Regions from separate parts of the Bacillus sp. DTU_2020_1000418_1_SI_GHA_SEK_038 genome, predicted to be linked through region 1. Evidence: a T-box and tRNA genes for the amino acid it is inferred to sense, from the RefSeq annotation. Region 1 holds a T-box; the other holds one or more tRNA genes.
The links. A T-box is a leader RNA that pairs with one kind of tRNA and senses whether it is charged. The one in region 1 lies ahead of glyQ (glycine--tRNA ligase subunit alpha), so its partner is inferred to be a tRNA-Gly.
Positions count from the first base shown of each region.

Region 2: it has a tRNA-Gly gene. The T-box ahead of glyQ (glycine--tRNA ligase subunit alpha) is inferred to sense a tRNA for this amino acid. The anticodon was not compared.

Region 1 is NZ_CP135435.1:3,109,623-3,116,276, reverse strand. It holds gene ybeY (rRNA maturation RNase YbeY) at 1-260, shown strand, start outside; gene RRV45_RS15635 (diacylglycerol kinase family protein) at 238-618, shown strand; gene RRV45_RS15630 (cytidine deaminase) at 907-1,305, shown strand; gene era (GTPase Era) at 1,298-2,212, shown strand; gene RRV45_RS15620 (YqzL family protein) at 2,404-2,547, shown strand; gene recO (DNA repair protein RecO) at 2,578-3,330, shown strand; T-box leader at 3,532-3,705, shown strand; gene glyQ (glycine--tRNA ligase subunit alpha) at 3,923-4,813, shown strand; gene glyS (glycine--tRNA ligase subunit beta) at 4,806-6,654, shown strand, end outside.
Region 2 is NZ_CP135435.1:93,000-99,653, reverse strand. It holds rRNA gene RRV45_RS00515 (23S ribosomal RNA) at 1-4, opposite strand, end outside; rRNA gene RRV45_RS00510 (16S ribosomal RNA) at 368-1,917, opposite strand; tRNA gene RRV45_RS00505 (tRNA-Ala) at 2,082-2,157, opposite strand; tRNA gene RRV45_RS00500 (tRNA-Pro) at 2,166-2,242, opposite strand; tRNA gene RRV45_RS00495 (tRNA-Arg) at 2,247-2,323, opposite strand; tRNA gene RRV45_RS00490 (tRNA-Leu) at 2,339-2,427, opposite strand; tRNA gene RRV45_RS00485 (tRNA-Gly) at 2,435-2,509, opposite strand; tRNA gene RRV45_RS00480 (tRNA-Leu) at 2,523-2,604, opposite strand; tRNA gene RRV45_RS00475 (tRNA-Lys) at 2,614-2,689, opposite strand; tRNA gene RRV45_RS00470 (tRNA-Thr) at 2,709-2,781, opposite strand; tRNA gene RRV45_RS00465 (tRNA-Val) at 2,942-3,017, opposite strand; rRNA gene rrf (5S ribosomal RNA) at 3,028-3,144, opposite strand; rRNA gene RRV45_RS00455 (23S ribosomal RNA) at 3,217-6,151, opposite strand; rRNA gene RRV45_RS00450 (16S ribosomal RNA) at 6,626-6,654, opposite strand, start outside.

The DNA of each region.
Region 1 (6,654 bases):
CCATGGAGGAAATGGGAGAGGGAGAAATGGAGCTTATAGGTCTTGATATGCCAAGGGTGTTAGGAGACATCATTATTTCCGTTTCAAGAGCACATGAGCAGGCCGAAGAATACGGGCATTCTTTTATGAGAGAAATCGGTTTTTTGGCTGTTCACGGCTTCCTTCATTTACTCGGGTATGACCATGAAACGCCCGAAGATGAAAAAGTAATGTTTTCAAGGCAGAAGGATATTTTAGATGAATTCGGCCTCCAGAGATAAAAAGAATCGGTTAATATATTCATTTCGCTATGCAATATCAGGTATTAATGAGGCTTTCAAGCAGGAAAGAAATTTGAAAATCCACCTGCTTGTATCGATTATCGTTATCTTAATGGGATTAGTGTTATCTATTTCCTATATTGAGTGGCTTTTCATCCTCTTAGCTATTGGGGGTATGCTGTCACTGGAATTGTTGAATTCCTCGATTGAAAGAGTAGTGGATCTTGTGACTGAAGACTACCATCCGCTGGCAAAGGCAGCAAAGGATATAGCAGCAGGGGCTGTATTAATTTTTGCTGTTATCTCAGTCATAATCGGATTGATTATTTTTCTCCCGAAATTAGCCAATCTTATATAGAACTGTCCTTTCAGGAGGGCAGTTTTTTCGTTAAAATAATGAAAACGTTGAGGTTTAGTTAGGTTTTTCTAGGGTAAAAAACAAGCAATTGTAACAATTAACCAAGCGATATTTGAAAATACTCTATTCGTTTTGATAAAATGACAGTGCGGTACAAACTATTTACCCGCCTATTTTTAGAAAATTCAATTTTTTATATTACGTTTTTGCTACAAACAGTGATTTTGATTACAATTTGAGGTAAAATAAAAGAAGTAACATCTTTCAAAACGAAAGGAAGACTATTTAGTGCAAGTTGAAAAATTAATTGAAGAAGCAAAAGTTGCAAGGGAAAGAGCATATGTCCCATATTCAAAGTTTAAAGTCGGTGCGGCGCTCTTAACGTCAGAAGGAAAAGTATACCATGGCTGCAATATTGAAAATGCAGCATATAGCATGTGTAATTGTGCGGAAAGAACGGCTATTTTCAAAGCCTACTCTGAAGGAGATAGAAATTTCAAAGCATTGGCTGTTATAGCTGACACAGACCGTCCATGTTCTCCTTGCGGTGCATGCCGGCAAGTAATTGCAGAATTATGCCCAAAAGATATGCAAGTGTATTTAACGAACCTAAAAGGAGATATTCTTGAGATAACGATCGAACAACTACTACCAGGAGCTTTTTCACCGGAGGATTTGAATGAATAATACTGAACAGGGACATAAATCGGGATTTATTTCTATTATTGGAAGACCAAATGTCGGAAAATCAACTTTTTTAAATCGAGTGATCGGCCAAAAAATTGCCATCATGAGTGATAAACCACAAACAACCAGGAATAAGGTTCAAGGAGTATTAACAACCAATGATGCTCAATTTATTTTTATTGATACTCCAGGTATTCATAAGCCAAAGCATAAATTAGGCGATTTCATGATGAAGGTTGCACAAAATACTTTAAAAGAAGTCGATGTTATTTTATTTATGGTCAATGCAGTTGAGGGTTATGGCCGTGGCGAAGAATTTATTCTGGAAAAGTTTCAATCCATCCGCACACCCATTTTCCTAGTCATTAACAAAATTGATCAAGTGCACCCAGATGAATTAATTACGATTATTGATTCTTATAAAGAAAAATATTCCTTTAGTGAAATTATTCCAATTTCAGCACTTGAAGGAAATAATGTTGAAAATTTATTAGGGCAAATTAAAAAGTATATTCCAGAAGGACCACAATACTATCCAGCTGATCAAGTAACAGATCATCCTGAACGCTTTATCGTCTCCGAGCTCATTCGAGAGAAAGCTCTTCATTTAACAAGAGAAGAAATACCGCATTCACTTGCCGTGTTGATTGATAAGATGGAGCGCCGCGATGAAAAGGACATTGTTCATGTAATGGCCACGATTATTGTCGAGAGGGATTCCCAAAAAGGGATTGTCATCGGGAAGCAAGGGAAAATGCTTAAGGAAATTGGTCAGAGAGCTCGGGTTGATATTGAAAATCTGCTTGGATCCAAAGTGTTTTTAGAATTATGGGTAAAGGTTCAAAAAGATTGGCGAAATAAAATGTCGCAGCTGCGTGATTTTGGTTTCCGTGAGGATGAATATTAATTTTTTTAAAAAATGTGTATTTAATGTTAATTGTCCAGCCTTAACTAAGGTATTACGCTTTAACAGTAATTATGTATGATTTCAATTTACAATATTTTTCTCTTATGAAATTCAAAAGACAGGCTATGATAAATGGTAAGGATTTGGGATAAAAGAAAATTGCGTTGAATAACGGAAAGGTGGGGTTTTCGATGATGGATTTTACCTGGAAAGTCTTTTCACAGACAGGTAATATAGACACATATCTTCTCTTTAAAGAGCTAGAACAGGAAACTCAAGATATACCCGGAAATCAGGACGCAGAACTAACTGAAGCAGACTTTTCCATCTCATAGATTGTCTAAAACTTAGGGATGGTGGCTATGGTGCTTGAAAAATGTGAGGGCATCATTATTAGAACAACAAATTATGGTGAAACAAACAAAATTGTAACTTTATACACCCGGGAATGGGGTAAGATTGGTGTGATGGCACGTGGAGCAAAAAAGCCGAGCAGCCGGCTCGCTGCTGTCACCCAACCTTTTACATACGGCTATTTTTTAGTTCAAAGAAGCAGTGGATTAGGAAGTCTGCAACAAGGTGAAATGATTACTTCTATGCGCTCTATCCGCGAAGATATTTTCCTAACAGCATATGCAAGCTATATTGTTGATCTAACAGATAAAGGAACTGACGACAGAAAGCCCAATCCTTATTTATTTGAATTAGTTTTTCAAGCTTTAAACTTAGTCAATGAAGGTTTTGATGCAGAAATTATTGTGAATATCTTCGAAATGAAAATGTTGAATTCGTTAGGATTGTATCCAGTTTTAAACCAGTGTACCGTATGCAGCAGTGCAGATGGCCATTTTTCTTTTTCAATAAGAGAGGGTGGACTCATTTGCCACCGATGCCTGGAAAAAGATCCATATCATTTTAAAATTTCTCCAGCAACAGTGAAGCTATTACGGCTTTTTTATTTTTTTGATTTATCTCGCCTTGGTAATATTTCTGTTAAACCGGAAACGAAGGCTGAGCTTAAAAAAGTCATTAATGCTTATTATGATGAATACTCTGGGCTTAATTTAAAAACGAAAAGGTTTCTAAATCAAATGGCTAAATTTGAGGATATGCTTTAATATAAACGATAACTTTTCGAATTTGAGAAGTGTCCAGCTGCAGCGCCTAGGGGCTCGAGGTCATAAGCCAATCCATCAAGAAGGTTAAAGAACAACCTTCTCGCTGGCTTATCTTATGCTTGTCGCCCCTGGGCAAGGCGCTTCCGCTTTTCTTACTTGACATTCAATTTTGTATCGTATATGATTCAAATTATTAAATTAATAGTTGCTATGATGAAGAAGAGTACTTAATCTATTTAATAAAAAGCGAACCTAGGATGGTGAGAGCTAGGGTATTGAAGATTAAGGAAGGCGCTTCTGAGCAACGCCGGAAGAAAGTGGCTGCAACGATTGCAGCAATTAGGGTGGAACCGCGGGTAAACTCTCGTCCCTATGCATTAGGCATAGAGACGGGAGTTTTTTGTTTTTTTCTTTAAATTTGAGAACTATCTAGTTCCAGCGCCCAGCGACTATTGGACTTCCTCTCCCCTCCCTACGATAAGTCAACATCGAATCGCTCACGCTCTTCGTGTTTCCTTTATCTCAGTCGGGGAAGGTCCAGTCCATACATCGCTAAGCGGGGCGCTTACACTTTTAAATTGAGAGGTGCGTAATGAACATTCAAAATATGATTTTAACTCTACAAAAACACTGGTCAGATTATGGCTGCATTCTAATGCAAGCCTATGATGTGGAAAAAGGAGCAGGAACGATGAGTCCTTATACTTTCCTGCGTGCTATTGGGCCTGAACCATGGAATGTGGCATATGTAGAGCCGTCACGCCGTCCTGCTGATGGCCGCTATGGAGAAAATCCAAATAGACTTTATCAGCATCATCAGTTTCAAGTGATTATGAAGCCTTCACCGGACAATATTCAGGAGATGTATTTAGATTCTTTACGTGCGCTTGGCATTGATCCGCTCCAGCATGATATTCGATTTGTTGAGGACAATTGGGAAAATCCTTCCCTAGGATGTGCTGGCTTAGGCTGGGAAGTTTGGCTGGACGGCATGGAAATCACTCAATTTACGTATTTCCAGCAAGTAGGAGGAATTGAATGTAAACCAGTTTCAGTAGAAATCACATACGGAATTGAGCGTCTCGCTTCCTATATTCAAGAGAAAGAAAATGTATTTGATCTTGAATGGACAAACGGATTTACGGTGAGAGATATCTTCCTGCAGCCTGAATATGAGCATTCCAAATATACTTTTGAAACATCTAGTGTCGATATGCTCTTTAATCTGTTCAATATTTATGAAAAAGAAGCTCATCGGCAAATGGAGGCTGGGCTCGTTCACCCGGCATACGATTATGTATTAAAGTGCTCACATACTTTTAATTTGTTAGATGCAAAAGGGGCGATATCGGTTACAGAAAGAACCGGTTATATTGGACGCTGCCGTAACCTTGCAAGAAAAATTGCAAGAACCTTCTATGATGAGCGTGAAAAGCTTGGTTTCCCAATTTTGCAATCAAAGGGGGAAGGAAATCGTGACTAAAAGAGATCTCCTTTTAGAAATAGGATTAGAAGAAATTCCCGCAAGATTTGTTACAAATTCAATGAACCAGTTATCAGACAAAATTCAAGCATGGTTAATGGAAAAAAAGTTGAACTTTGACCATATTGTTGCTTATTCTTCACCACGGCGATTAGCAGTTCACGTTACAGGAGTGGAGGAAGCTCAAGAGGATGTTCACGAGGAAGCAAAGGGTCCAGCAAGAAAAATTGCGATTGATGAAAATGGTGATTGGTCAAAGGCAGCTATTGGGTTTTGCCGCGGGCAAGGAGCTAGTGTAGAGGATATTTTCTTTAAAGAAATAAATGGCGTTGAATATGTCCATGTAAAAAAGTTTATTCAAGGTCAAGAAACTGTCAATCTGCTGCCGGAATTGCAGCAAATTATTACAGCCATGACATTTCCGAAAAATATGAAGTGGGCAAATAATGATCTTCGATACGTCCGTCCAATTAAATGGCTGCTTGCGTTATTTGGAAATGAAGTGATCCCTTTTTCAATTACAGCGGTTGAGACATCCAATTGGACACTTGGGCATCGTTTCTTAGGAAGCAAAATTGAAATACATGAGCCGAAGGATTATGTTAAGGCTATGCTTAGTCAATATGTGATAGTTGACCCTGAAGAAAGAAAAGGTGCAATCACATCACAATTAGAAACGATCGCCGAGGAAAATAATTGGGTCATTCCAATTGATGAAGATTTGCTAGAAGAGGTTACGAACCTTGTTGAATATCCTACAGCTCTTTTTGGACGTTTTGAAGAAGAGTTTCTCGAGATCCCTGAAGAGGTTTTAATCACTTCGATGAAAGAGCATCAGCGATATTTTCCTGTGAAATCTAATGAAGGCAAGCTTCTTCCTTTTTTCGTTACCGTTCGAAATGGCGGGCATGAGCATATAGAGAAAGTAGCTAAGGGAAATGAAAAGGTACTAAGAGCAAGACTATCTGATGCAGCCTTTTTCTACAAAGAAGATCAAAAAACTGAAATTGAAACTTCATTAGCAAAATTAAAATCTATTGTGTATCATGAAGAAATCGGTACGCTTGCAGAGAAGGTAAGTCGCGTTAGAAAATTAACGAATAAAATGGCTGATAAGCTTGATTTTAGCATTGAAGACAAAGATGCAGCCGATAGAGCGAGTGAAATTTGTAAGTTTGATCTCGTATCTAACATGGTTTACGAATTTCCGGAATTACAAGGTTTTATGGGTGAAAAGTATGCTTTGCAAAAGGGAGAAAAACCAGCAGTTGCTAAAGCGATAAATGAACATTATATGCCAAGAAATGCTGATGACAGTACCCCGGGCAGCCACCCTGGGGCAGCGCTGTCAATAGCAGAAAAAATGGATACAATCGCCTCTTGCTTTGCTATTGGCATTATTCCGAGCGGTTCGCAGGATCCATATGCGCTTAGACGCCAAGCAACTGGTATTGTCCAGACACTTATTAATAAAGAGTGGAATCTATCTCTAGAATGGCTGATCGATTCTGGGCTCGCCCTAGTTGAAGAAGCTGGAATTGCTAAGAAATCGAAATCAGAACTTGCTGGGGAATTAACCGCATTCTTTAAACTTAGAATTAAACATATCCTTCAGGAAAAGCATGTGAGATATGATTTAATCGAAGCAGTTTTAGGCAATGAAATTGGTGCACTTCCATCTCTAGTAAGGAGAGCTGAGGTACTAGAAACTAGAAAAGAGGATAATGGCTTTAAGGAAAGCATGGAAGCTTTAAGCCGTGTTCTAAATATTTCATCTAAAGCTGAAAATCCTGGTGAAGTTAATCCCGCTTTATTTGAAAATGAATTCGAAAATAATTTGT
Region 2 (6,654 bases), 1.5 Mb from region 1:
AACCTGTTCGGCAAATGATAAGCGGCGCATCTCTGCGTCAGCTCTCTCGCTGTGCTCCTCACGTATCAACTGCGTACGTTCCGGTGCTCGCTCGGTCGCTTCCTTGATCTGCTTGCTTCTCATTTCCCTCACGATTTGTGAATAGATTAATTTCTATTCTCGTGATTGGTTGTTTTTAACTCTATATTAAATAGAGAGAATAACTAAAATGGCGATTACTCGGTTATTGCTTCTTCATAATCATTATCTAGTTTTCAAGGAACAAAAAACACTAATTTACATAGTGTTTTGAGAGATAATTCCCTCAAAACTGAACGAACAAGTAACGTCTTTTATTGAAGTATCAAGTACTTCAAATCTTCCTTAGAAAGGAGGTGATCCAGCCGCACCTTCCGATACGGCTACCTTGTTACGACTTCACCCCAATCATCTGTCCCACCTTAGGCGGCTGGCTCCAAAAGGTTACCCCACCGACTTCGGGTGTTACAAACTCTCGTGGTGTGACGGGCGGTGTGTACAAGGCCCGGGAACGTATTCACCGCGGCATGCTGATCCGCGATTACTAGCGATTCCGGCTTCATGCAGGCGAGTTGCAGCCTGCAATCCGAACTGAGAATGGTTTTATGGGATTGGCTAAACCTCGCGGTCTTGCAGCCCTTTGTACCATCCATTGTAGCACGTGTGTAGCCCAGGTCATAAGGGGCATGATGATTTGACGTCATCCCCACCTTCCTCCGGTTTGTCACCGGCAGTCACCTTAGAGTGCCCAACTGAATGCTGGCAACTAAGATCAAGGGTTGCGCTCGTTGCGGGACTTAACCCAACATCTCACGACACGAGCTGACGACAACCATGCACCACCTGTCACTCTGTCCCCCGAAGGGGAAAGTCCTATCTCTAGGATTGTCAGAGGATGTCAAGACCTGGTAAGGTTCTTCGCGTTGCTTCGAATTAAACCACATGCTCCACCGCTTGTGCGGGCCCCCGTCAATTCCTTTGAGTTTCAGCCTTGCGGCCGTACTCCCCAGGCGGAGTGCTTAATGCGTTTGCTGCAGCACTAAAGGGCGGAAACCCTCTAACACTTAGCACTCATCGTTTACGGCGTGGACTACCAGGGTATCTAATCCTGTTCGCTCCCCACGCTTTCGCGCCTCAGCGTCAGTTACAGACCAGAGAGTCGCCTTCGCCACTGGTGTTCCTCCACATCTCTACGCATTTCACCGCTACACGTGGAATTCCACTCTCCTCTTCTGCACTCAAGTCCCCCAGTTTCCAATGACCCTCCACGGTTGAGCCGTGGGCTTTCACATCAGACTTAAAGGACCGCCTGCGCGCGCTTTACGCCCAATAATTCCGGACAACGCTTGCCACCTACGTATTACCGCGGCTGCTGGCACGTAGTTAGCCGTGGCTTTCTGGTTAGGTACCGTCAAGGTACCGGCAGTTACTCCGGTACTTGTTCTTCCCTAACAACAGAGTTTTACGATCCGAAAACCTTCATCACTCACGCGGCGTTGCTCCGTCAGACTTTCGTCCATTGCGGAAGATTCCCTACTGCTGCCTCCCGTAGGAGTCTGGGCCGTGTCTCAGTCCCAGTGTGGCCGATCACCCTCTCAGGTCGGCTACGCATCGTTGCCTTGGTGAGCCATTACCTCACCAACTAGCTAATGCGCCGCGGGCCCATCTGTAAGTGATAGCCGAAGCCATCTTTCAGCTTTCCTACATGAGTAGAAAAGAATTATCCGGTATTAGCTCCGGTTTCCCGAAGTTATCCCAGTCTTACAGGCAGGTTGCCCACGTGTTACTCACCCGTCCGCCGCTAACTTTTGGGAGCAAGCTCCCGCAAGTTCGCTCGACTTGCATGTATTAGGCACGCCGCCAGCGTTCGTCCTGAGCCAGGATCAAACTCTCCAATAAATTGTGAGTTGATTAGCTCATAAATGTCTTTTTAAAAAAAGACTAAAAGTTAAACGTTGACGTTTTTGTTCGTTCAGTTTTCAAAGAACTATCTTGTCGCTTAAGGCGACTTTTCAATAATACTACGTTTTTTAAACGGTGTCAATAACTTTTTTGAATCTTTTTGGTGGAGCCTAGCGGGATCGAACCGCTGACCTCCTGCGTGCAAGGCAGGCGCTCTCCCAGCTGAGCTAAGGCCCCAAAAATAATGGTCGGGAAGACAGGATTCGAACCTGCGACCCCTTGGTCCCAAACCAAGTGCTCTACCAAGCTGAGCTACTTCCCGAAAATGGCGCGCCCGAAAGGAGTCGAACCCATAACCTTCTGATCCGTAGTCAGACGCTCTATCCAATTGAGCTACGGGCGCATTCTTTAATTTAAATGGTGCCGAGGACCGGAATCGAACCGGTACGGTAGTCACCTACCGCAGGATTTTAAGTCCTGTGCGTCTGCCAGTTCCGCCACCCCGGCATTTTTTTGGAGCGGAAGACGGGATTCGAACCCGCGACCCCCACCTTGGCAAGGTGGTGTTCTACCACTGAACTACTTCCGCTTATCTTTATGAATGCGGGTGAAGGGAGTCGAACCCCCACGCCTCGCGGCGCCAGATCCTAAGTCTGGTGCGTCTGCCAATTCCGCCACACCCGCATATATAAATGGTGAGCCATGAAGGACTCGAACCTTCGACCCTCTGATTAAAAGTCAGATGCTCTACCGACTGAGCTAATGGCTCGTATAAGTTTCAAAAACAGTGCCGGCCAGAGGACTCGAACCCCCAACCTACTGATTACAAGTCAGTTGCTCTACCAATTGAGCTAGGCCGGCATATATAATATTTAGCTCTAATTTAGTTACTGCTAATAAATGTGCTCCAAAGCCCTGCGGTCTTTGCCGCAGATTTTAAAAGTTTGCCATTCGAGGGGTAAAGCTTCGTTGTTGCAAGCTTTTAAAATCCTCTACCAATTGAGCTAGGCCGGCATAATCATGGTGGAGGATGACGGGATCGAACCGCCGACCCTCTGCTTGTAAGGCAGATGCTCTCCCAGCTGAGCTAATCCTCCATTTATTAAAGCCTAGCGGCGTCCTACTCTCACAAGGGGACAGCCCCTAACTACCATCGGCGCTGAAAAGCTTAACTTCCGTGTTCGGGATGGGAACGGGTGTGACCTTTTCGCTATCGCCACTAGACCTATTTTATTGAGGTTTGTTCCCTCAAAACTAGATAATGCTGAAGAAGTTATTCGAGTAATCATACTAAATGTGGTTAAGTCCTCGACCGATTAGTATTTGTCAGCTCCACGTGTCGCCACGCTTCCACCTCAAACCTATCAACCTGATCATCTTTCAGGGGTCTTACTAGCTTGACGCTATGGGAAATCTCATCTCGAGGGGGGCTTCATGCTTAGATGCTTTCAGCACTTATCCCGTCCGCACATAGCTACCCAGCTATGCCTTTGGCAAGACAACTGGTACACCAGCGGTGCGTCCATCCCGGTCCTCTCGTACTAAGGACAGCTCCTCTCAAATTTCCTGCGCCCACGACGGATAGGGACCGAACTGTCTCACGACGTTCTGAACCCAGCTCGCGTACCGCTTTAATGGGCGAACAGCCCAACCCTTGGGACCGACTACAGCCCCAGGATGCGATGAGCCGACATCGAGGTGCCAAACCTCCCCGTCGATGTGGACTCTTGGGGGAGATAAGCCTGTTATCCCCGGGGTAGCTTTTATCCGTTGAGCGATGGCCCTTCCATGCGGAACCACCGGATCACTAAGCCCGACTTTCGTCCCTGCTCGACTTGTAGGTCTCGCAGTCAAGCTCCCTTATGCCTTTACACTCTTCGAATGATTTCCAACCATTCTGAGGGAACCTTTGGGCGCCTCCGTTACTCTTTAGGAGGCGACCGCCCCAGTCAAACTGCCCACCTGACACTGTCTCCCGCCCCGATCAGGGGCGCGGGTTAGAATTTCAATACAGCCAGGGTAGTATCCCACCAATGCCTCCACCGAAGCTGGCGCTCCGGCTTCCAAGGCTCCTACCTATCCTGTACAAGCTGTACCGAAATTCAATATCAGGCTACAGTAAAGCTCCACGGGGTCTTTCCGTCCTGTCGCGGGTAACCTGCATCTTCACAGGTACTATAATTTCACCGAGTCTCTCGTTGAGACAGTGCCCAGATCGTTACGCCTTTCGTGCGGGTCAGAACTTACCTGACAAGGAATTTCGCTACCTTAGGACCGTTATAGTTACGGCCGCCGTTTACTGGGGCTTCAATTCAGAGCTTCGCTTGCGCTAACCCCTCCTCTTAACCTTCCAGCACCGGGCAGGCGTCAGCCCCTATACTTCGCCTTGCGGCTTCGCAGAGACCTGTGTTTTTGCTAAACAGTCGCCTGGGCCTATTCACTGCGGCTCATCCGGGCTATTCACCCAAATGAGCACCCCTTCTCCCTAAGTTACGGGGTGATTTTGCCGAGTTCCTTAACGAGAGTTCTCTCGCTCACCTTAGGATTCTCTCCTCGCCTACCTGTGTCGGTTTGCGGTACGGGCACCTTTTCCCTCGCTAGAGGCTTTTCTTGGCAGTGTGGATTCAGGAACTTCGGTACTATATTTCCCTCGCTATCACAGCTCAAGCTTAACGCAAGCGGGATTTGCCTCGCTTGCACTCTAACTGCTTAGACGCGCTATTCCAGCAGCGCGCTTACCCTATCCTCCTGCGTCCCCCCATTGCTCAAACGGTAAAGAGGTGGTACAGGAATATCAACCTGTTGTCCATCGCCTACGCTTTTCAGCCTCGGCTTAGGTCCCGACTAACCCTGAGCGGACGAGCCTTCCTCAGGAAACCTTAGGCATTCGGTGGATGGGATTCTCACCCATCTTTCGCTACTCATACCGGCATTCTCACTTCTAAGCGCTCCACCAGTCCTTACGGTCTAGCTTCAACGCCCTTAGAACGCTCTCCTACCACGGACATCGCAGATGTCCATCCACAGCTTCGGTGATACGTTTAGCCCCGGTACATTTTCGGCGCAGAGTCACTCGACCAGTGAGCTATTACGCACTCTTTAAATGGTGGCTGCTTCTAAGCCAACATCCTGGTTGTCTAAGCAACTCCACATCCTTTTCCACTTAACGTATACTTTGGGACCTTAACTGGTGGTCTGGGCTGTTTCCCTCTTGACTACGGATCTTATCACTCGCAGTCTGACTCCCATGGATAAATCTTTGGCATTCGGAGTTTGTCTGAATTCGGTAACCCGATGAGGGCCCCTAGTCCAAACAGTGCTCTACCTCCAAGATTCTAACAACATGAGGCTAGCCCTAAAGCTATTTCGGAGAGAACCAGCTATCTCCAAGTTCGATTGGAATTTCTCCGCTACCCACACCTCATCCCCGCACTTTTCAACGTGCGTGGGTTCGGTCCTCCATCCAGTGTTACCTGGACTTCAACCTGGACATGGGTAGGTCACCTGGTTTCGGGTCTACGACCACATACTCATACGCCCTATTCAGACTCGCTTTCGCTGCGGCTCCGTCTATTCAACTTAACCTTGCATGTAATCGTAACTCGCCGGTTCATTCTACAAAAGGCACGCCATCACCCGTTAAAGGGCTCTGACTACTTGTAGGCACACGGTTTCAGGAACTATTTCACTCCCCTTCCGGGGTGCTTTTCACCTTTCCCTCACGGTACTGGTTCACTATCGGTCACTAGGGAGTATTTAGCCTTGGGAGATGGTCCTCCCTGCTTCCGACGGGATTTCACGTGTCCCGCCGTACTCAGGATCCACTCTGGAGGGAACGAAGTTTCAACTACAGGGCTTTTACCTTCTCTGGCCGGCCTTTCCAGACCTGTTCATTTACCTCGTTCCTTTGTAACTCCGTATAGAGTGTCCTACAACCCCAAGAGGCAAGCCTCTTGGTTTGGGCTAATCCCGTTTCGCTCGCCGCTACTCAGGGAATCGCGTTTGCTTTCTCTTCCTCCGGGTACTTAGATGTTTCAGTTCCCCGGGTCTGCCTTCAATACCCTATGTATTCAGGTAAAGATACTGTTCCATTACGAACAGTGGGTTCCCCCATTCGGAAATCTCCGGATCAAAGCTTACTTACAGCTCCCCGAAGCATATCGGTGTTAGTCCCGTCCTTCATCGGCTCCTAGTGCCAAGGCATTCACCGTGCGCCCTTATTAACTTAACCTGTTCGGCAAATGATAAGCGGCGCATCTCTGCGTCAGCTCTCTCGCTGTGCTCCTCACGTATCAACTGCGTACGTTCCGGTGCTCGCTCGGTCGCTTCCTTGATCTGCTTGCTTCTCATTTCCCTCACGATTTGTGAATAGATTAATTTCTATATCTCGTGATTGGTTGTTTTTAACTCTATATTAAATAGAGAGAAATACTAAAATGGCGATTACTCGGTTATTGCTTCTTCAAATCATTATCTAGTTTTCAAGGAACAAGGCCACTGATTTCAATCACATCGTGATTCTACATCGTAGCGACTCTTCATGCTGCCTTGCGACGAGCTGAGGAATACATCCTCGAATCTTCTGCGGCGCAGGAGCAAATATTGAGAAATTAAAATCATTTTAAAAATGATGATAATTCCCTCAAAACTGAACGAACAAGTAACGTCTTTTATTGAAGTATCAAGTACTTCAAATCTTCCTTAGAAAGGAGGTGATCCAGCCGCACCTTCCGA